Linked DNA regions of Halorhodospira halophila. The protein of the gene in region 1 interacts with the protein of each later gene in a pairwise test. Links are inferred from orthologs where the notes say so. Each region holds a gene or a part of one and is shown on either strand. Other genes may lie near its edges. The genes, in order: CCR79_RS09735 and def.

Region 1 (9,054 bases):
GGTAAAGGATGCCCTGACACGACTCGCACTTGGTCCACAGCCCCTCGGGGACGCTGCGGCTGCGCGGTCCGGCCTCAGTCCGGATGCGCCGCGGCATGAGTTTCTGAAACCAGCTCACGAATCACCCCCCGTCGTCGTCTCGTCCATCGCCCGGCGCAGGGCGCGGACGGCATCGCGCAGGCGCTCGGGCAGATCCGCCGCCGCGCCGTGTTCGCCGATCATGCGCACCAGCGCGCTGCCGACGATCACACCGTCGGCGCAAGGCGCCAGCGCCGCAGCGCTCTGCGGGTCGCGCACCCCGAACCCGACGGCCACCGGCAGATCAGTGACGCGGCGGATACCGGTGACCTGCTGCTCCACCAACCCGGCATCCAGGTCCGCCGCACCGGTGACCCCCTTGAGGGCGACCGCGTAGACGAACCCGCCGGCCACCGAGCAGACCCGCTCGAGGCGGGCGGCGCTGGTGTTGGGCGCCACTAGGTAGATGAGATCGAGGCCGTGGGCCTGCGCCTCGTCGGCCAGCTCTTCGGCCTCCTCCGGGGGCAGATCAACCGTCAGCAGCCCATCGACACCGGCGGCGGCGGCATCGCGCGCAAAGGCGCCGTAGCCGGCAGCCTCGAGGATATTGGCGTAACCCATGAAGACCACCGGCGTATCCGGATCGTCCTCGCGGAAACGGCGCACGACCTCGAACAGCCGCGCCGGCGTCGTCCCCGCCGCCAGTGCCCGGGCGCAGGCGGCCTGGATCACAGGGCCGTCGGCCATCGGATCGGAAAACGGGACGCCAACCTCGATGATGTCGGCGCCGCCGGCCACCAGGGCGTGCATCAGGCGCACGGTGTCGTCGGGCGACGGATCACCACCGGTGATGTACGGGATCAGGGCCGTTCGCCCGGCGGAGCGGCAAGTGCGGAAACGTTCAGCGATGCGGCTCACAGTTCGATGCCCTCCTGCGCCGCGACAGTGGCGATGTCCTTGTCACCCCGTCCGGAGAGATTGACCACCAGGGTGGCGTCCGGCCCGAGTTCCGCGGCCAGGCTTTCGGCGTAGGCGACCGCATGGGCGGTCTCCAGCGCCGGCAGGATGCCCTCGGTTCGGCTGAGCCGGTGGAACGCCGCGAGCGCCTCGGCATCGGTGACCGCGACGTACTCGGCGCGCCCGGTATCCTTCAGCCAGGCGTGCTCGGGGCCGACGCCGGGGTAGTCGAGGCCGGCCGAGATGGAGTGGGTGCCGATGATCTGCCCCTCGTCGGACTCCATCAGGTAGCTGCGCGCGCCGTGCAGCACCCCGGGCCGTCCGGCATTGAGCGGAGCGGCATGCCGACCGCTGGCCACGCCTTCGCCACCGGCCTCGACACCCACCAGCCGGACAGCGGCGTCGTCGAGGAACGGGTGGAAGATGCCCAGGGCATTGGAGCCGCCGCCGACGCACGCCACCACGGCATCGGGCAGACGGCCCTCGCGCTCCAGCATCTGCGCCCGGGTCTCGACGCCGATGACCCGCTGGAGATCACGCACCAGGGTCGGATAGGGGTGGGGGCCGGCGACGGTGCCGATGATGTAGAAGGTGTTGTCGACGTTCGCCACCCAGTCGCGCATCGCCTCGTTCATGGCGTCCTTGAGGGTGCGCGTACCGGCATCCACGGCGCGGACCTCCGCACCAAGCAGGCGCATCCGATAGACGTTGGCGGCCTGGCGCTGCACATCGTCGGCTCCCATGTAGACGACGCACTCCAGGCCCATTCGCGCCGCCACCGTCGCCGTGGCCACGCCGTGCTGGCCGGCCCCGGTCTCGGCAATGATCCGGGTCTTGCCCATGCGTGCGGCCAGCACCGCCTGGCCGACGGTGTTGTTGACCTTGTGCGCGCCGGTATGGGCCAGGTCCTCACGCTTGAAATAGATGCGCGCCCCGCCGGCGCTGGCGGTCAGCCGCTCGGCCAAATACAGCGGAGTCGGTCGGCCGACGAAATCGCGCAGCTCGCGGTCGAGTTCATCCTGAAAGGCCGGATCGCGACGCGCTTCCGCGTACGCCTCGGCCAGCTCCTCAAGCGGCCCCACCAGGGTCTCGGAGACGAACCGTCCCCCGAAACGGCCAAAGTGCCCGTCGTGCTCCCCGGCGGGATCGCCGCCGTACTGCTCAGGTCTCGTCGCCACGTTCCACCTCCGCGAGAAACCGGGCTATGCGCTCCCGGTCCTTGATCCCCGGCTCCGACTCGACGCCGCTGCTGACATCCACGGCGAAGGGGCGCACATTGCGCACCACCCCCGCCACATTCTCGGCGTTCAGGCCGCCGGCCACCGTAAGCCCCCGCACGCCGCCCGGGATCGTGTCGTGATCAAAGGACTCGCCCCGGCCACCCCGTTCGCCCAGGCGGTGGCTGTCGAACAGGAACCCGCTGGCATCGGGATAGGCCGCCACATAATCCTGAGGATCCACCCCGCCGCCCATGGGCACCGCCTTGACGTAACGGCGCTCGTAGAAGCGGCAGAGCTCAGGCGCCTCATCGCCGTGGAACTGCAGGGTATCAAGGTGCAGCCCCTCGAGCGCCACTTCCACCTGCCCCGGCTTGGGATCGACAAACAGGCCGACCACGGAGACAAAGGCCGGGACCGCGGCCACAATGGCGCGGGCCTCTTTCATATCCACCGCACGCGGGCTGGCATCGCAGAAGACCAGGCCGATGGCATCGGCCCCCAACTCCACGGCGGTCGCGGCATCTTCAGGGCGGGTGATTCCGCAGATCTTGACGCGCGTGCGCACGCTCGGCGTCCCCCTTCGGCGGCTCCAAGGAAAGCGCAAATGTTACCGCGTGGGCCGGCTTTACGCCAAAAACGGCCAGTGCCCTTCGGCGGGGAGTCCGTAATGCGGCGGGTAGACCACCCGGGTCAGGTAGAGCCCGGACGCCGGCGCCGTGATCCCGCTGCGGGTCCGGTCGCCCGCGGCCAGCAGATCGGCGGGCCAGTGCTCAGCCTGCTCGCCGGTTCCGACGGCCATCAGCGTCCCGGCGATGTTGCGCACCATGTGGTGCACGAAGGCGTTGGCCTCGATGTCGATGAACAGAAGCTCACCGTGGCGGTGCACATCGATCCGGTACACCTCGCGAACGGCGTGGGGTGCCTGGCAGGCGACGGCACGGAAGGCCGAGAAGTCTTGCTCACCGACCAGGGCCTGGGCGGCCCGGTGCATACGCCCCGCATCGAGCTCGCGGTGGGTCCACGCCACCCGGTGGCGCAACAGCGCCGGGCGGGCGCGGCGGCTCAGGAAGACGTAGCGGTAGCCACGGCGCTGGGCGCGGTAGCGGGCGTGGAAATCGGCGTCGACGGCGTGGGCCGAGCGCACGCTGACCGTCTCGGGCAGTTGCGCGTTGGTCCCTAGCACCCAGGCGTGCAGCGGGCGCGACGCCGTCGTATCGAAATGAACCACCTGCGCGGCGGCGTGCACCCCGGCATCGGTTCGCCCGGCGCAGACCACGGTCACGGGGTGATCCGCGATCCGCGACACCGCCCGCTCGAGGGCCTGCTGCACCGAGGGGGCGTGGTCCTGGCGCTGCCAGCCGCTGAAATTGGTGCCGTCATACTCCAGCACCAGCGCGATGCGTTGCTCGGTACACGCTCCCGCCAAGGCCGCCCCGCCTACTCGCCGCCGAGCTCAGCCAGGACCTGCCGGGCGCTCTCGCGCTGCGACTCGGTCCCCTCCTCCAGGACCTCCTCGAGCAGGCTGCGGGCCCCCGGCTCATCCCCCAGGTCGATGTAGGCCCGGGCCAGGTCGAGCTTGGTGTCGGCCTCATCCCCCTCACCGACCCCCAGGGACGGCTCCGGCTCAGCCTCCGGCTCGGCACCCTCGTCCGCCTGCAGGCCGAGCCCCTCCTCGGCGCCCTCGTCTTCCTCCTCGCTGAACAGGCTGTCGAGGTCCATTTCGTCGAGTTCATCGCCGCTGGCATCCGCACCGCCGAAGAGCTCATCGGCGACGTCCTGCGCGCCGGCACTCGATTCCGGCTCGCGGGCCATGGCCGGCTCAGGCTCCTCGGCGGGCTCGGCAGCTGCCGGCCCCCCGGCGGCCTCGGGCTCCGCCGGCTGCGGCTGCTCGTCAAAAGCCGCATCAAGACGGCGATCGAAGTCATCCTCGCCCTCGCCTTCGCCCGGCGCCTGCTTGCCGACTCCTTCGCCCTCGTCAGCGTCCAGACCCAGATCCAGGTCTTCCAGATCCGGCTTGGTATCCAGACCCTCCTCGACCTCGGGCGCCGGACTCTCCGGCGTACCGCCATCGGCTGCCGCCCCCCCAGGCGCCTGCGCTTCGCCCTCCGCCTCGTCGGCGTGCGCCTGGCTTGCTGCCGCGGCATCGGCGAACAGCGGACTATCCGGCACGAAGGCCACACCCAGTGCCACCGCTGCCTGCCAGGTCGGGTCGGCGTCGCTGCGGGTCCGGTCGTAGAGGTCCTGGGCCTGGCTGAGGAACGCCTCCCGATCGCCGAGACGGGAGTGCACCTCGAGCAACCGCAGGCGCAGATCGGTGCGTGCCGGTTCGCGGTGAATGCCGCGCTCGAGCACGTCCCGGGCCCGGCGCAGGTCGTCGTCTGCCAGGTACTCGTCGGCGAGTTCGAGGGCGTCGCGGCGTGCTCCGCTGTCGAAATCGAAATCGAGGTCGCCGCGATCGAGGCGCAGCCCCTCCCGGCTATCAGGCTCCGCCGAACGGCGCCGCCGGCGCAGCAACAGGCCGGCGACCACAGCGAGCGCCAGCAGGGTTCCTCCGGTGGCGATCAGCATCTGCCGCCGTGCCTCCTCGTCACGCCAGAGGTCGGCAGCGGTGACGTCGCCGTCGCCGGAGAGCCACTGCGCCCAGCCGACCTCATCTTCCGTCTCTTCCTCGCGCTCCGGCGCCTCCGGCTCAACCTCGACGGGCGCTGGCTCCGGCTCGTCCAGGGGGTCGAGGGGCTCGTCCACCTCGGGCAGCGGGACGATCGGCGTCGGCTCGGCATCCGGCGGCGGCAGCACCCCTTCCATGTCCAGGTCCACCAGCCGCTCGAGCGCCGCCACCCGCTCGCTCAGATCCTCAACCTGCGCCCGGAGGCTGTCACGTTCCGAACGCAGGCTCGCCCGCTCCTCCCGCAGGGCCGCCAGCGCCCCCTGCAACCGGCGTACGTTGGCCTCAGAGGCCTCCAGCTCGGTATCAAGCAGCGAGAGCACCTCTTCGGTGCCTTCCTCATCGCCCAGGGCCAGGATGCGCAGACGGGCCTCCTCGGCTGTCGGCGCCTCTTCCTCCCCAACGGGCGCGTCGGGGTCCGCCAGGTCAGGGATAGGCACCGACTCGTCGAGCTCCTCCACCGCCGCGCGTCGCTCGGCTGGCGGCACCCAGCTGGCCAGGTGCTCCTCGTAGATCGCCTGGGCCTCGCCGGCAGAAAGCTGCTCGATCTGCTCGCGGCTGGGCAGCTTCAGCCACCACCCACTGAGCAGGTCGTTGACGTTGTCGTCAGAGAAGGCGCGGGGGTTAAGCCGCTGGATGGCCAGCATGGTCTGCGCGACCGTCACCGAGTCATCGGGGCGGTGCTCCGACGCGATCCGCCACAGGGTATCCCCCTCCTCCACCGGCCCATAGGCGGTGGATCGGCGCTCGCGCTCACCGTCGCGGGTCACCTCCTCAAACGGCTCGCCCTCGCGGGCCAGTGGCTGCCCCTGTGCCGGGGCATCGTCGTCGGCGGTGGTCGGCCGCTCGAGGAGCAGGGTGTACTCGCGGACCAGGTCGCCCTCGGGCCAGCTGACCTGGACCAGGAAATCAAGCAGGGGCTCATCGATGGGCTGCTGGCTGGTGACGGCGATGTACGGGGCATCCTCGCCCGACTCGATCAGCTCAAAGTCGAGCAGCGACAGCTCGGGCGCACGCTCGATCCCGGCGCGATCGAAGATCCGCCCCGGGGCCAGACCGACATCGAGCCGCGCCAGCTCGTCGGAACCGAGATCCCGCACAGGGATGCGCGCCGAAACCGGCTCGCCGGCCTCGGAGCGGCCCTCGATGGTACCGAGGCTGACCTCCACCGCGGCTGCCACCGAGACCAGTGACAGACCTGCCAGGCCGGCGAGGCCGTGAATCGCCTTGCGCACGGGCTCGCCCCTCCGTCCGCCGTCAGATGTATTCGCCAATCAGCAGCTCCGCGATCTGCACGCTGTTCAGCGCTGCTCCCTTGCGGACGTTATCGGCCACCACCCACAGATCGAGACCCCGCTCGTGGCTGATGTCCTCGCGGATGCGTCCGACGTAGACTGGATCGCGCCCCGCGGCCTCGGTCAGTGCCGTCGGATAGCCGCCACCGGCGCGCTCGTCCAAGACCTCGATGCCCGGAGCGCCGGAGAGCACCTGCCGGGCACGCTCGGCGGTGATGCGCTCGCGGGTCTCGATGTGCACAGCCTCGGAGTGGCCGTAGACCACCGGCACCCGCACCGTGGTCGGGTTCACCCGCACGGAGGAGTCCTCGAAGATCTTGATGGTCTCCCAGACCATCTTCATCTCCTCCTTGGTGTAGCCGTTGTCCTGGAAGTCGTCGATGTGCGGCAGGCAGTTGAAGGCGATCGGCTTGGGATACTCGGCACACTGCGGCTCGGCGCCGTCGAGGATCGCCCGACTCTGGGTGTGGAGTTCGTCGATGGCCGGCTTGCCACTGCCGGAGACCGCCTGGTAGGTGGCCACGTTGATCCGCTCGATGCCCACGGCGTCATGGATCGGCTTGAGCGCCACCAGCATCTGGATGGTGGAACAGTTGGGGTTGGCGATGATCCCCCGCTTCTTGTAGCCAGCCACCGCGTGAGGGTTCACCTCGGGGATGATCAGCGGGATATCGTCGTCATAGCGGAAGTGGGAGGTGTTGTCGATGACCACCGCACCGGCCTCCGCCGCCCGCGGCGCATGCTCGGCGGAGATGGAGCCCCCGGCGGAGAAGAGCGCGATCTGCACCTGCGAGAAATCGAACTCGGCCAGATCCTGGATCACCAGCTCCTGCCCGGCAAAGGTCACCGTGTTCCCCGCCGAGCGCGCGCTGGCCAGCGGGTAGATCCTGCGCGCGGGGAAGCCGCGCTCGGCCAGGATGGAGAGCATCACCTCTCCCACGGCGCCGGTGGCACCAACGACGGCGACGTCGTACTGCTTGCTCATGGATCCTTAGCCCCTGTCTGGACGTTTTCCTGTCCGGAGTCTAACGCCTCGCGGCAGCGCGGGGCCAGCGCGACCCGCCGCCTCGGGCCGCCCCAGCAATCCGCGGACTGGCACGCCGGCAGGTACCTGCTAGATTGTCAGCAGTTCCCCCCAACCCGTGAAACCAAGGAGCGGCACCCATGCACAGAGGCATTCTCTATACGGCCGCCAGTGGCCTGGTCGCCGGTGGTTTGATCGGCGGGCAGGCGTTTGCGCAGCTGCCGGCCCAGGACTTCAGCTACGACTACGCCGAGGGCGGCGTTGTCTTTACTGAGCTGGACGACGCGGATCAGGACCTTGTCGGCCCGCGGCTGATCGGCTCGCTGAACCTGACCGACGACATCTTCCTGCGCGGCGAGGCCAGCTACCTCACCGACGACATCGACATCACCACGCTCTCGCTGGGCCCGGGCTACCGCCTGGCCGTCACGCCGGGCATCGACCTCTACGGGGTCGCCGCCCTGGTCTACCGCGATACCGACTTTGATGATGGCTCAAGCAGTGAGAGCGAGACCGGTTTCGAACTCACCGCCGGCATCCGCCACGGCTGCATGTTCCTCGACGGCCTGCAGTACGCCTGGGAGATCCGCTACCTGGATGTGGACACCGGGGAAGATCTCGACGACGGCATCTTCAATCTGGCGGCCAAGTTCACCTACGCGCTGACCCCGCAGTGGGACGCCGTGGGCGATCTGCAGATCAACGACGCCGGCGACGAGAACGACCTGGGCCTGGCGCTCGGGGCCCGCTTCAACTTCTAACGCCTCCCCGGGACGCGCGGAGGCACCCACGCAAAGGGGCCGCACCTTGTCGGGTGCGGCCCCTCTGTCGCGGATGGTCGCTGCGGGCTGTAGCTGGAGCTACAGCCGCTGCGCCACCGCCTCGCCCATTTCGCGCGTGCCCACCGGCCGCGTGCCGCCCTGCAGGTCCGGGGTGCGCAGCCCTTCCTCGAGCACCGCCCCCACGGCGGCCTCGACCCGGTCGGCAGCCTCGCCGGCACCCAGGCTATAGCGCAGCATCATCGCCACCGAGAGGATCGTGGCCAGCGGATTGGCCTTGTCCTGCCCGGCGATGTCCGGCGCCGAGCCGTGCACCGGCTCGTAGAGCCCCTTGCCGTACTCATCCAGCGAGGCCGAGGGCAGCATGCCGATGGAGCCGGTCAACTGGGCGGCGCAGTCCGAGAGGATGTCGCCGAAGAGGTTGCCGGTGACCACCACGTCGAACTGCTTCGGCGCGCGCACCAGCTGCATGGCGGCGTTGTCTACATACATATGGGAGAGCTCCACCGCCGGATAGTCGGCGGCCACCCGCTCGGCGACCTCCCGCCAGAGCTCCGAGCTCTCCAACACGTTCGCCTTGTCCACCGAGCAGACCCGCCCCTGGCGCTGCTGCGCCGCCTCGAAGGCCAGGCGCATGATCCGCTCGATCTCCGACTCGCTGTAGACCTCGGTGTTGTACCCCTGGCGCTCGCCGTTCTCCAGCGTGCGGATCCCCCGGGGCTGGCCGAAGTAGATGCCGCCGGTGAGCTCGCGGACGATGAGGATGTCCAGCCCCGCCACGACCTCCTCGCGCAGCGCCGAGGCCCCGGCCAGCTGCGGGTAGAGGATGGCCGGGCGCAGATTGCCGAACAGCCCCAGCTCCGAGCGGATCGCCAGCAGACCACGCTCCGGGCGCACCTCGCGGGGCAGCGCGTCGTACTGCGGGCCGCCGACCGCGCCGAGCAGCACCGCGTCGGCCGCCCGCGCCAGGCGCAGGGTCTCCTCGGGCAGGGGCTGCCCCGCCGCGTCGTAGCCGGCGCCGCCGATGGGCGCCGTCTCCATCTCGCAGCCAAGCCCGTGGCGCTCGTTCAGGGCCTCCAGCACGCGCCGGGCCTCC
Region 2 (12,990 bases), on another replicon or contig:
CGATCCGTCAGTCGCTGCAGCAGGCCGGTTTCCGGGTGGCGCTGCGCTCGGCCGGCGAGGACTGGCAGTGGGCCGACATCTACGTAGCCGACACCCTGGGGGAGCTGGAGGCCTTTATGGCCGGCGCGGAGACGGTGATCATCGGCGGCTCGCTGATCCGCCGCGGCGGGCAAAACCTGGTGGAGCCGGCCCGGCTGGGCAAGCCCATCCTGTTCGGGCCGCACATGAGCAACTTTGCCGAAGAGTCGGAGCGGTTGCTGGCCGCCGGCGGGGCGCAGCGGTTCTTCGATGAGACCGACCTGCGCCACGCCATCGCCGAGCTGGCACAGGATCCCCGGACCCGCCGGGAGATGGGCGAGCAGGCGGCAGCCACGGTGCAGGCGGCGCAGGACACCGCCGGCCTCTACGCCGACGCCATCCTCGCCCACGTTGAGTCGCGCGCCGGAGCGCCGCCGACCGGGGACTAACCCGGCGGTTCGGCGCGGAACGGCGGGCAGCGCTGGGGGCGTAGTACCCCGCGGATACGCGGATAGCAGGGCAGTCCGCGCTCGAACGGCGGATAGTCCTCGCCCTCGATCAGCGGTCGCAGGTAGTCGCGACAGGCGGCGGTGATGCCGTAGCCGTCCGGCGAGATGAACGAGGGCGGCAACCCGCGCTCGATGCTCGCCACCTCCTCGAGCGGTACCCGGTCGATGGACCAGCGATACGGCTGGTCCGATTCACGGCGGATCACCGGCATGAAGCCATGCCGGCCGGCCACCACCCCTTCCACGGCAGCCCGCCCGACGGCGTAGGCCTGCTCGACATCGGTGCGCGAGGCCAGATGCCGGGCCGCCCGCTGAATGTAGTCCACCACCGACCAGTGCAGCTTGTGCCCCGTCTCCTGGCGGATGATCTCGGCGAGCCGCGGCGCCACGCCGCCGAGCTGCGTATAGGCGTAGATGTCATGGCTCTGCGCCACCGAGAACAGGGAGCCATCCGGGTTCTTCAGCCCCTCTGAGGCAACCACCACGCAGTAGCCGTGGGTGCGGATCGCCATCTGCAGCTGGGTCAGGAAGTCACCCAGATCGAAGGGGCTCTCGGGGAAGAGGATCAGCATTGGCGGCCGGCCGTCATACTCCTGAGCCAGTGCCGCCGCCGCCGCCAACCACCCGGCGTGACGCCCCATCACCTCGAGGATGAAGACCCGGGTCGAGGTGGTGTGGGCCGACTCGACGTCGAGGCTTGCCTCGCGGACCACGGTGGCGATGAACTTCGCCGCCGACCCGAACCCAGGGCTGGTATCCGTCATGCCCAGGTCATTGTCGATGGTCTTGGGCACACCGACGGCGGTGATGGGGTAACCGAGTTCATCGCCGATGCGCGCGACCTTGTGGGCGGTATCCATGGAGCCGCCACCGCCGTTGTAGAAGAAGTAGCCGATGTCGTGGGCGTGGAAGACCTCCACCAGGCGCTCGTACTGCGCCCGGTCCGCGTGGAGATCGCCGAGGTCGAAGCGGCACGACCCGAACGCGCCACCGGGCGTGTGGCGCAGCGCGGCGAGAGTCAGCGGATCCTCCTCGTCGAGGTCGATGATCTCCTCCTCGAGCACCCCGAGGATCCCGTTGCGGGCCGCATAGCAGGTGCCGAAATGGGCCGGATGGCCGCGCACCGCCTCGATGACGCCCCAGGCGCTGGCGTTGATGACCGCCGAGACGCCGCCGGACTGAGCATATAGTGCGTTCTTTGGCATGCGATCAGACTTGTGTGTTGACGCTTATGGGCTTGCGCACCAATGTACCGGAGGAATGCGCCGAACGCTTGCCGCCGCCGCGCCATCGGCGGCGGATGTCCTCGGTTGATATTAAAGAAGCCATGGAAACCGCACGCCAGGGGAGAAAACCATGCACATCGGTACGACTCTGACCAACTACATCATCGAGACGCAGCGCAACCTGCCGGAGGCCACCGGCGAATTCACCGGCCTGCTCAACGACATCTCCGTCGCCTGCAAGCGCATCGCGGACCTGGTCAACAAGGGCGACCTGGTCGGCATGCTTGGGTCGGCGGACTCGGAGAACGTCCAGGGCGAGACCCAGAAGAAGCTCGACGTGGTCACCAACGAGGTCTTCATCGAGGCCCTGACCCAGAACGGCCACATCGCCGGGCTCGTCTCCGAGGAGATGGACGACATCTACCCCCTGCCCAACCCGTCCCAGCGGGGCCGCTACCTGCTGCTGTGCGATCCGCTCGACGGCTCGTCGAACATCGACGTGAACGTCTCCGTGGGCACGATCTTCTCCATCGTCCGCGCCCCGCAGGGCAGCGAAAAGCCCTCGACCGGGGACTTCCTCCAGCGCGGCACGGAGCAGGTGGCCGCCGGCTACTGCCTCTACGGGCCGTCAACGATCCTGGTGCTCGCGGTCAAGGGCCAGGGCGTGCAGATGTTCACGCTCAACCGCGACTTCGGCGAGTTCATCCTTACCCGCAAGGACGTGCAGATCCCGGAGGACACCAAGGAATTCGCCATCAACGTCTCCAACCAGCGTCACTGGGAGGAACCGGTCCAGCGCTACATCGATGAGTGCCTCCAGGGCAAGGAGGGGCCGCGGGGCAAGGACTTCAACATGCGCTGGGTGGCCTCGATGGTCGCCGAGGTCCACCGCATCCTCTGCCGCGGGGGGGTGTTCATGTACCCGCTCGACGCCAAGATCAAGGCCAAGGGACAAAGCGGCCGCCTGCGCCTGATGTACGAGGCCAATCCCATGAGCCTCATCGTCGAGCAGGCCGGCGGCGCCGCGACCACCGGCCGGCAGCGGATCCTTGAGCTCGATCCGACCGACATCCACGAGCGGGCACCGGTGGTCCTCGGCTCCAAAAACGAGGTGGAGCAGGTTACTAGCTACCACCGGGAGGGCTGACGCGCGCCCGAACCGGACGCCCTGCGCCCCGCCCGGAGGCGCAGGGCGTTCACGCCCAGTCGCGGGGGACCAGATACGCCTCCGTCAGACGGGCCTCCGGACTCCCGGGTTCTGGCTCAAAGCCGTACTCCCAGCGCACCCGGGGCGGCAGCGACATCAGGATCGATTCGGTCCGCCCCTCCGACTGGATCCCGAACCGGGTCCCGCGATCCTGCAGGAGGTTGAACTCCACGTACCGGCCCCGCCGGTAGAGCTGGAACTCCCGCTCGCGCTCACCGTAGGGATGGTCGCGGCGGGACTCGACGATGGGACCGTAGCCGTCCAGGAACGCCCCACCTACCGCCTGCACGAAGCGGAAGCTCGCCTCGAACCCCCAGTCGTTGAGATCGTCGAAGAACAGCCCGCCGATGCCGCGCTGCTCATCGCGGTGGGGCAGCCGGAAGTACTCGTCGCACCAGCGCTTGAACGTCGGATAGACGGTTTCGCCGAACGGCTCGCAGGCCGCCCGGGCCTGGCGGTGGAAGTGGCGGCAGTCGTCGTCGAAGGGGTAGTACGGGGTCAGATCGAAGCCGCCGCCGAACCACCACTGGGCGCCGCAACCCGGCTCGCCGGCGACGAACAGGCGCAGGTTAGCGTGGGTGGTCGGCACATACGGGTTCCACGGGTGCAGCACCAGCGATACACCCACCGCCTCGTAGGGCTGGCCGGCCAGATCAGCGCGTCGCTCGGTGGCCGTATCGGGCAGCGCATCGCCCCGGACGTGGGAGAAATTCACCCCACCCTGCTCGATCACCCGCCCGCCCTTGAGCACGCGGCTCTCGCCGCCACCGCCTCCGGGGCGCTGCCAGCGGTCGGCGTGGAAGGCACCGCGTCCGTCCCAGCTCTCGATGGCTCTGCAGACCCGCCCCTGCCAGGTCACCAGCCAATCGTGCACACGCTGCAGGCCGTCAGCCGGCATCGCATCCGTCATTCCACGCTCCGTTCCAGGCAGGCGTAGAAGAAACCGTCCATGCCCTGTTCGCCGGGCAGGATCTGGCACCCGGCGCCGGTGCGGCGGCCAACCGCCGGCAACGGTCCCCGCGAGGCGTCGGGCTGCTCGGCCAGGAACCCGGCCACCACCGCTTCGTTCTCTTCGGGAAAGATCGAGCAGGTGGCGTAGACCAGCCGCCCGCCCGGCGCCAGGACCCGCCAAAGGGCGTCGAGCAGCTGGCGCTGCGCCGGGGCCATGCGCGCCGGATCGTCGGCCCGGCGCAGCCATTTGATATCGGGGTGGCGGCGGATCACGCCGCTGCCCGTACACGGAGCGTCGAGGAGGATGCGCTGAAACGGCTCGCCGTCCCACCAGGCATCGGGATTGGCGGCGTCGGCGGCCACGCAGTGGGCCTCGTGGCCGGCGCGGGCGAGGTTGTCGCGCACCTGCCGCAGCCGGCGCGCCGAGCGGTCGAGTGCGGTCACCGTCGCCGCCGGGGCGTGTTCGAGCAGGTGCACCGTCTTGCCGCCGGGGGCGGCACAGGCGTCGAGCACGCGATCGCCGGGCTGCGGGTCGAGCAGGGGGGCAGCGAGCTGCGCGGCCTCGTCCTGCACCGATAGCCACCCCTCGGCGAACCCGGGCAGGCGGGCCACAGGTACCGGATCGTCGAGAATCACCGCGGTGGGTGCGACGGCCCCGGGCTGTGCCGCGACCCCGCGCTCGGCCAGCGCTTCCAGGCACGCCGGGCGGGGGATACGGGCGCGGTCCACGCGCAGGGTCATCGGCGGGTGGGCATTGCCGGCCTCGGCCACCGCGGGCCAATCCTCCGGCCAGGCGCCACGCAGGTGCTCGGCCAGCCAGCCCGGGAGTGCGTACCGCGTGGCCTCGTCCGTCGGCAGGGGCGGAGTGGCCTTGTGCAGCTTGCGCAGTACGGCATTCACCATGCCGGCGGCCCGGGCCCGACGCAGCCTGCGCGCCGCGTCGACGGACTCCGAGACCGCCGCGTGGGCCGGTGTGGCAAGCCCCTGGGCCTCCCACGCACCAAGCACCAGCAGAGCGCGCAGCAGCGGATCCCGTCGCCAGTCATCGCGGGGGGTGAGGGTGGCCACCTGGGCCTCCAGCCGGGTCAGCCAGCGCAGCGCCCCGTAGACCAGCGCCTGGAGCAGCGGCCGGTCGCGCTCGGCGACGCGGGTGAACTGCCCCTCAAGGGCCTCGTCCAGGGTCTCGCCGCGCTCCAGCACCCGCTCGAGGACGTGCACCGCGGCCACCCGCGGAGGGGTACTCACTGAACGCGCTCTCCCGGCGCCAGGCGGCGCCCGTTGAGGTAATCGGCAGCGCTCTGCTCACGGCCACCGGCTGGCTTAAGCCGCGTGATACACAGCCGCCCCTCGCCGGTGGCGACCTCGATGCCACTGCCACTGGCCGCCGCCACGGTACCGGCCTGATCGTCGGGGCGGCCGGGGCAAGCCCGCGCCGCCAGCACCCGCACCTGCGTCCCCCCCAGATGGATCCGCGCCCCGGGCACCGGCGCCAGTGCGCGCACGCGGCGTTCCAGCTGTTCCGCCGGCTCGGCGGGGTCGAGCCAGCTCTCGGCCTGGGTCAGCTTGGCGGCGTAGGTGGCGCCCTCCTCGGATTGGGGCTCCGGGGTGATGGCTCCGGCCAGGATGTCCGCCAGGTGCGCGACCAGCAGGTCGGCGCCGATCCGGGCCAGTCGATCGTGGAGGGACCCGGCGGTCTCGTCGGCGCTGATGGGAGTCCCCTCGCGGGCGAGCATCGGTCCGGTATCCAGGCCCTCGTCCATCTGCATCAGGGTCACGCCGGTCTGCTCGTCGCCGGCGAGCAGGGCGCGCTGGATGGGCGCCGCCCCCCGCCAGCGCGGCAGCAGCGAGGCGTGGACATTCACGCACCCGCAGCGTGGTGCATCCAGCACGTTGCGCCGCAGGATCTGGCCGTAGGCCACCACCACCATCAGGTCGGGTGCCAGCTCACGGATCCGCGCTGCCTCCTCGTCGCCGAGGCGCTCGGGCTGGTGAACGGTCAGCCCGTGCCGGTCGGCGGCACGCTTGACCGGCGGCGGCGTCAGCCGGCGTCCCCGACCGGCGGGGCGATCAGGCTGGGTGAAAACAGCCACCGGCGGCACGCCGGCCTCGACCAGAGCATCGAGGCCGGGCACCGCGAACTCCGGCGTTCCCGCAAAGATGATCCGTGCCGCCATCAGCCCGCCGCGCTGAACCGCTCACGCTTCTCCATACGCTTGCGCACCCGCTTGCGCTTGAGCTCGGAGAGGTAATCGATGAACAGCCGACCTTCGAGGTGGTCGATCTCGTGCTGCAGGCAGACGGCCAGGGTGCCCTCAGCCTCGTCCTCGACCACCCGGCCATCGCGCTCCAGCGCCCGGTAACGCACCCGCGTTGCCCGCGCAACGTCGTCGTAGTAGCCCGGAATGGACAGGCACCCCTCCTCGCCACTGGCCTCACCGGTGGCCTCGAGGATTTCCGGATTGACCAGCACCCGCGGCTCGTCGCGCTCCTCGGAGACGTCGATCACCACCACCCGCCGGCGGTCCCCCACCTGCGTGGCGGCCAGCCCGATGCCGCGAGCCTCGTACATGGTTTCAAGCATGTCGTCTGCCAGACGGCGGACGGCGTCATCGACCTCCGCGACGGGCTCGGCCCGCTCGCGGAGGCGGGGGTCAGGGTAAACAAGGATATCGAGGAGGGCCATGAGCGATGCTGCGCCTATTGTTGAGTGACGCATCGATTGTAACGCACCGGCGCACGGAGGGCAGCCACAACCTGGAATGCTTCTACGGCGCATCCGAGAACCGCTTCCGCAGCAACCCCGCCCTTGCGCCCGCCCGCCGCCGCCGGGCAACGTATCGGTCCCTTGCCAAGGACGGTGAGCAACGACATGGACGACGACACCTACCACGCCCTCGCCCTGGCGCGGGTTCCCGGCGTGGGCCCGCGCACCTGGTCCCGGCTGATGGCGGCCTTCGGCGGGCCGGAGGCGGTCTTCCGGGCCGGGCGCAGCGCCCTGCGCAGTCTGGGTCTCGACGCCACCACGGAGGCCGGTATCCTCGCCCCGGACTGGGCCGCCGCCCGGGCCGATGCCCGCTGGCTGGACGGCCCGGGGGCGCGCCACCTACTGCGCCTGGCGCGGCCGGGCTACCCGGGGCAGCTGGCCGAGATCCCCGACCCGCCACCGCTACTGTTCGTCGCCGGCGACCCGGCGACCCTGCACCACCCTCAGGTGGCCATCGTCGGCAGCCGCCACGCCACCGCCGCCGGGCGCGACCTGGCCCACGACCTGGCCGCAGGCCTGGCACGAGCCGGGGTCGCCACCACCAGTGGCCTGGCCACAGGCATCGATGCCGCTGCCCACCGCGGTGCCCTGGAGGCTGGCGGCACCACGCTGGCGGTCGTCGGCACCGGCCCGGACCGGATCTATCCGGCCCGCCACCGCCGCCTCCACGCCAGGATCCTCGCCTCCGGCGCCGTCCTCGGCGAGCTGCCCCCCGGCTGCGGACCGCTGGCGGCCCACTTCCCGCGGCGCAACCGCATCGTCAGCGGCCTGTCGCTGGGGGTGGTGGTCGTTCAGGCCGGCCGCCACAGCGGCTCGCTGATCACCGCCCGGCTCGCCGCCGAACAGGGCCGCGAGGTCTTCGCCGTACCCGGATCCATCCACGACCCGTTGGCCCGCGGGTGCCATGCGCTTCTGCGGGAGGGTGCCAAGCTGGTAGAATCGGTGGACGATATCCTGGAAGAACTCCCGGGCACGGTCGGCAGCGCCCCCGTGAACGCCCCCTCGGATTCGACCAGTCCAGCCGCGGATCCGGACGAGGCGCGCATCCTCGCGGCCCTCGGCCACGATCCGCTCACCCTCGACACCCTCCAGCAGCGGTCTGGATTGACGCTCGATAGGCTTTCATCCATTCTGCTAACCATGGAGCTGAAAGGCCTGGTGACTGCGATACCCGGGGGCCGGTATCAGCGGCGCGGGCCAGAGGGCTGAAGATGAAGCAGAACGTTTTCGAAGTCCTGATGTACCTGTTCGAGAACTACCTCTACAACGACGAGGAACCCGGCGATCGGGACTCGCTCGAGAGCGAGCTCCACGAGGCCGGCTTCAGCGCGATGGAGATCCGCAAGGCGTTCGAGTGGCTCGACGCCCTGGCCGACTCCCGCGTACTGCCGGCCGCCCCGTCGGGCAAGTCGTCGATCCGGTTGTTCGGCGAGCCCGAGCTGGCGCGCCTGGACACCGAGACGCGCGGGTTCATTCTCTACCTGGAGCAGGTCGGCATTCTCACCGCGGAAAGTCGCGAGCTGGTGCTCGACCGGATCCTGGCGCTGGATGACCACGAGGTGGATCTCGATACGGTCAAATGGGTCATCCTCATGGTCCTGTTCAATCGCCCCGGCGAGGAAGAGGCGTACAACTGGATGGAGAACCTGATGTTCGACGTCCCGACGCACCTCGTCCACTGACGACGGGTGGCCGCCGCGCCCCGGCGCGGCGGCCGGTTCCACGGCCCGGCACCGCCCTTCGGTCGCCACCCGACCGCCCTCCTCTACATACACGAACGGCTCTGCATGGGTAAAAGCCTCGTCATCGTCGAGTCGCCTGCCAAGGCGCGCACGATCAACAAATACCTGGGTTCCGATTACGAGGTCATGGCCTCCTACGGCCACGTCCGTGACCTCGTCCCCAAGGAGGGGGCGGTGGATCCGTCCAGCGGCTTCGCCATGAAGTACGCGCCCATCGACAAGAACCAGAAACACGTCGATGCCATCGCCAAGGCGGCCCGGAAAGCCGATGCCCTCTACCTGGCCACCGACCCGGACCGCGAGGGCGAGGCCATCTCCTGGCACCTGGTGGAGCTGCTCCGCGACAAGGGGATCCTGGACGGCAAGCCGGTCTACCGGGTGGTCTTTCACGAGATCACCAAGGGCGCCATCCAGGAGGCCATGGACCACCCGCGGGACATCTCCGAGGAGCTGGTCAACGCCCAGCAGGCCCGCCGCGCCCTGGACTACCTGGTCGGGTTCAACCTCTCGCCGCTGCTCTGGCGCAAGATCACCAGCGGCCTCTCCGCCGGGCGTGTGCAAAGCCCCGCGCTGCGCATGATCTGCGAGCGTGAGACCGAGATCGAGCAGTTCGAGCCCCAGGAGTACTGGAGCGTCGAGGCGGATGCGGCCAAGGCGCAGCAGCCCTTCGTGGCCAAGCTCTCGCAACTCCACGGCGAGAAGGTCCGCCAGTTCACCATCACCGACGAGGCCCACGCGCAGGAAGTGGACCGCACGCTGCGCGAGGCGGCCCGGGCCCAGGCGGACCCGTCCCGGCTGGGCCCCGTCGGCGATGGCGACACCGAGGTCATCGGGACGCTGCGGGTCGCCTCGGTGGAGCGCAAGCAGCGCCGCCGCAATCCGGCAGCACCGTTCATCACTTCGACCCTGCAGCAGGAGGCATCGCGCAAGCTCGGCTTCACCGCCAGCCGGACCATGCGCATCGCCCAGCAGCTCTACGAGGGCATCGACGTCGGCGAGGGCAGCGCCGTCGGCCTGATCACCTACATGCGGACCGACTCCGTGAACCTCTCCGGCGAGGCGATCACCGAGATGCGCCAGGCGATCACGGATCGCTACGGGGCCGACAGGCTCCCGGACAAGGCGCAGGTCTACAAGACCCGCTCGAAGAATGCCCAGGAGGCCCACGAGGCCATCCGGCCCACGTCGGCGGCACGCCACCCGGACGATGTGCGTGCCTACCTCAACGACGAGCAGCGCAAGCTCTACGACCTCATCTGGAAGCGGGCGGTCGCCTCGCAGATGAAGCACGCCACCATCCACACGGTGGCCGTCGACCTGGCCGCGGACGCCGACGCCCGCCACCTGCTGCGGGCCACCGGCTCCACGGTGGCCGATCCGGGCTTCATGGTCGTCTACCGCGAAGGCAGTGACGACGGCAAGGACGACTCCGGCGAGAAGTTCCTCCCGGAGCTCGAGGAAGGCGAGCAGGTGGAGCTACACGCCATCCGCGCCGAGCAGCACTTCACTGAGCCGCCGCCGCGCTACACCGAGGCTAGCCTGGTGCGCGCCCTGGAGGAGTACGGCATCGGCCGGCCGTCCACCTACGCCTCGATCATCTCCACGCTGCAGAACCGCAACTACGTGGAGATGGACGGCAAGCGCTTCATCCCCACCGACATCGGGCGCACGGTTAACAAGTTCCTCACCGAGCACTTTGACCGTTATGTCGACTACGACTTCACCGCCCGGCTCGAGGACGACTTGGACGCCATCTCCCGCGGCGAGCAGGACTGGGTGCCGGTCCTCGAGGCGTTCTGGGAGCCCTTCCGCGAGCGGGTCGAGGAGAAGAAGAACGTCTCGCGCCAGGAGGCCGTCCAGGCCCGCGAACTCGGCACCGACCCGAAGACCGGCAAGCCGGTGACGGTACGCATCGGCCGCTACGGGCCGTTCGCCCAGCTCGGCTCCCGGGACGACGACGAGAAGCCGCGCTTCGCCGGCCTGCGCCCCGGTCAGAGCATCGACACGATCACCCTCGATGAGGCCCTGCAGCTGTTCAAGCTGCCGCGGGATATGGGCGAGACCGAGGAGGGCGAAGACGTACAGGTCAGCATCGGCCGCTTCGGCCCCTACGTGCGCTACGGCAAGAAGTTCGTCTCCATCCCCAAGGACGAGGACCCGTACACCATTACCAAGGAGCGGGCCCACGAGCTGGTCCGGGAGAAGAAACAGGCCGACGCCAACCGGATCATCCACGACTTCGGCGACGGGATTCAGATCCTGCGCGGGCGCTACGGACCGTACATCACCAACGGCGAGAAGAACGCCAAGGTGCCCAAGGACCGGGAGCCGGACTCGCTCACCCACGAGGAGTGCCAGGAGCTGATCGCCAAGGCACCGGCCCGCAAGGGGCGCCGCGGCGGCACCTCCAAGGGCGGGCGCGGGCGCAGCAAGGCGACTACCTGAGTTCGGCCAGCGGCCAGCGTGGGCGCACGCTGAAGTCGAGATCGTCGCGGTGGCCGGCCTCCAGGCGACGCAAGCCGGTGTAGGCGATCATCGCGGCGTTGTCGGTACACAGCTCCAAGCGCGGGTAGTGGGCGGTGAATCCGCTCGCGCGCCCGGCCTCGTCGAGCCGCTCGCGCAGCCGGGCGTTGGCCCCCACCCCGCCCGAGACCACCAGCCGGCCCGCGCCGGTCTGCTCGAGCGCACGCCGGCACTTGATCACCAGGGTATCCACCACCGCCTCCTGGAATCCGTGGGCGATGTCCGCCCGCCCCCGGGGGTCGTCCCCGGCAGCCTCGACGGCATGCAGGACGGCGGTCTTCAGCCCGCTGAAGCTGAAATCGAGCCCCGGCCGGTCGGTCATCGGCCGCGGCAGGCGCACCGCGCCCGGAGTCCCTTCCGCGGCCAGGCGGGCGATGGACGGACCACCGGGATACGGCAGCTGCAGCAGCCGGGCGGTCTTGTCGAACGCCTCGCCGGCGGCGTCATCCACCGACTCCCCAAGGACGCGGTAGCGGCCAAAGTCCGCCACCTGCACCAGCATGGTATGCCCCCCGGAGACCAACAGGGCCACCAGCGGCATCGCCGGCGGATCCGGCTCGAGCAGCGGAGCCAGCAGATGCCCCTCCATGTGGTGGACGCCGACGGCGGGCAGGCCGCGGGCCCAGGCCAGAGTCCGCGCGAAGGCGGCCCCGACCATCAACGCCCCGGGCAGGCCGGGGCCGCGGGTCCAGGCGACGCCGTCGAGCTCCGCCGGCGTCAGGCCGGCGTCACGCAGCACCCCGTTGACCAACCCGGGCAACTTGCGCACGTGATCCCGTGAGGCCAGCTCCGGCACAACCCCGCCATAAGCGGCATGGTCGACCACCTGGCTGTGCACGGCGTGCGCCAGCAGACCCTCGCGGCGGCAGTAGACCGCCGCGGCGGTTTCGTCACAGGAACTCTCGATACCTAGTACGCGCACAGGGGAGACTCCGATCCGGACGGATTCAGAAAACGGCGGCTCAGCGTCTCAGGTACGCCCCGCTGCGCCCGTCCCGGATGGGGGTGGGGCGCCCCAGCCCGCCCAGCCGACCAGGCACCAGGGCATCGATCCGCGTGCCGAAGTAACGCCGCACCTGCGGTGCGCTCCGAGCGGGCCGCCCGGCCGAGGGGTTGGCGCTGGTGGAGACCAGCGCACCGCCGAAGGCCCGGCACAGGGCCGCGGCCACCGGATGCGCGGTCACCCGCACGGCCACCGTGTCGCGTCCACCACTGACCCACCTCGGCGCCCGGGGCGAGGCCGGCAGCACCCAGGTCATCGGCCCCGGCCAGCTGGCGCGGATCTCCTCGGCCCGCTCCTCCGGCAGCGGTGCCAGGAAGCCGCCGAGCTGCTCCGGCTCGGCGGCGATCAGGATCAGGCCCTGACGCTCGGGACGACCCTTCAGCGCCAGCAGGCGCGCCACGGCGTCGTCGCGCCGCGGATCGCACCCCAGCCCCCAGACCGCCTCGGTGGGATAGGCCACCACCCCACCGCGGCGCAGGACGGCAGCCGCGTGCCCGATCCGGAACGGGCTGCTGCCGGCCGCACGCTCGCTCATGAGCCCGAGGAGCCGATGCGGCTCTCCTCACCGGCGGCGAGCCGGACGATGTTCTCGCGGTGGCGCCAGACGATGGCCACCGTGAGGATGGCCGTCGCCGCGGTGAGCACCGGCGAGCCCGAGAGCCAGAGCATGTAGATCGGCGCCATGGCGAAGGCCACCACGGCGGCCAGCGAGGAGTAGCGGAAGGCGCCGGCCACGGCCAGCCAGGTCACCGCAGTGGCCAGCAGGGCCAGCGGAGACCAGGCCAGGATCACCCCCAGGCCCGTGGCCACACCCTTGCCCCCCTGGAACCGGAAGTAGACCGGGAACAGGTGGCCAAAGAAGGCCGCCAGACCCGCGGCGCTGGCCACCACCGGATCCTCGGTGGCCAGCCAGGCCAGCAGCACCGGGAGCGTCCCCTTGAGCCAGTCGCCAACCAGGGTAATGCCCGCCGGCACCTTGCCGGCCAGGCGCAACACGTTGGTCGCCCCGGGGTTGCCGGAGCCGCCCTGGCGCGGGTCGCCGAGATT

Evidence for each region.
Region 2: the proteins of CCR79_RS09735 (region 1) and def interact in binary tests that used the Escherichia coli proteins (3 or more experiments, as listed by UniProt). The link is inferred for Halorhodospira halophila from one-to-one orthologs.

The regions. Positions count from the first base shown.
Region 1 is NZ_NHSN01000025.1:77,592-86,645, forward strand. Bases 5,130-7,930 are described here. They hold CCR79_RS09735 (aspartate-semialdehyde dehydrogenase), read right to left. Parts: upstream 7,141-7,930; coding sequence 6,118-7,140; downstream 5,130-6,117. Other genes in these bases: CCR79_RS09730 (FimV/HubP family polar landmark protein), read right to left, coding at 5,130-6,095; CCR79_RS09740 (outer membrane beta-barrel protein), read left to right, coding at 7,320-7,930. Also shown: accD (acetyl-CoA carboxylase, carboxyltransferase subunit beta), read right to left, coding at 1-118; trpA (tryptophan synthase subunit alpha), read right to left, coding at 115-936; trpB (tryptophan synthase subunit beta), read right to left, coding at 933-2,153; CCR79_RS09720 (phosphoribosylanthranilate isomerase), read right to left, coding at 2,137-2,760; tRNA pseudouridine(38-40) synthase TruA, read right to left, coding at 2,821-3,621; more of CCR79_RS09730, read right to left, coding at 3,633-5,129; more of CCR79_RS09740, read left to right, coding at 7,931-7,940; leuB (3-isopropylmalate dehydrogenase), read right to left, coding at 8,040-9,054.
Region 2 is NZ_NHSN01000032.1:66,721-79,710, forward strand. Bases 4,840-7,832 are described here. They hold def (peptide deformylase), read right to left. Parts: upstream 6,595-7,832; coding sequence 6,085-6,594; downstream 4,840-6,084. Other genes in these bases: rsmB (16S rRNA (cytosine(967)-C(5))-methyltransferase RsmB), read right to left, coding at 4,840-5,156; fmt (methionyl-tRNA formyltransferase), read right to left, coding at 5,153-6,085; dprA (DNA-processing protein DprA), read left to right, coding at 6,769-7,832. Also shown: CCR79_RS12290 (3-deoxy-D-manno-octulosonic acid transferase), read left to right, coding at 1-467; CCR79_RS12295 (6-phosphofructokinase), read right to left, coding at 464-1,732; CCR79_RS12300 (class 1 fructose-bisphosphatase), read left to right, coding at 1,884-2,900; hemF (oxygen-dependent coproporphyrinogen oxidase), read right to left, coding at 2,950-3,870; more of rsmB, read right to left, coding at 3,867-4,839; more of dprA, read left to right, coding at 7,833-7,884; CCR79_RS12330 (DUF494 family protein), read left to right, coding at 7,887-8,357; CCR79_RS12335 (DNA topoisomerase I), read left to right, coding at 8,463-10,862; tRNA (adenosine(37)-N6)-threonylcarbamoyltransferase complex transferase subunit TsaD, read right to left, coding at 10,855-11,862; CCR79_RS12345 (L-threonylcarbamoyladenylate synthase), read right to left, coding at 11,903-12,478; glycerol-3-phosphate 1-O-acyltransferase PlsY, read right to left, coding at 12,475-12,990. UniProt on the Escherichia coli protein: Removes the formyl group from the N-terminal Met of newly synthesized proteins. Requires at least a dipeptide for an efficient rate of reaction. N-terminal L-methionine is a prerequisite for activity but the enzyme has broad specificity at other positions.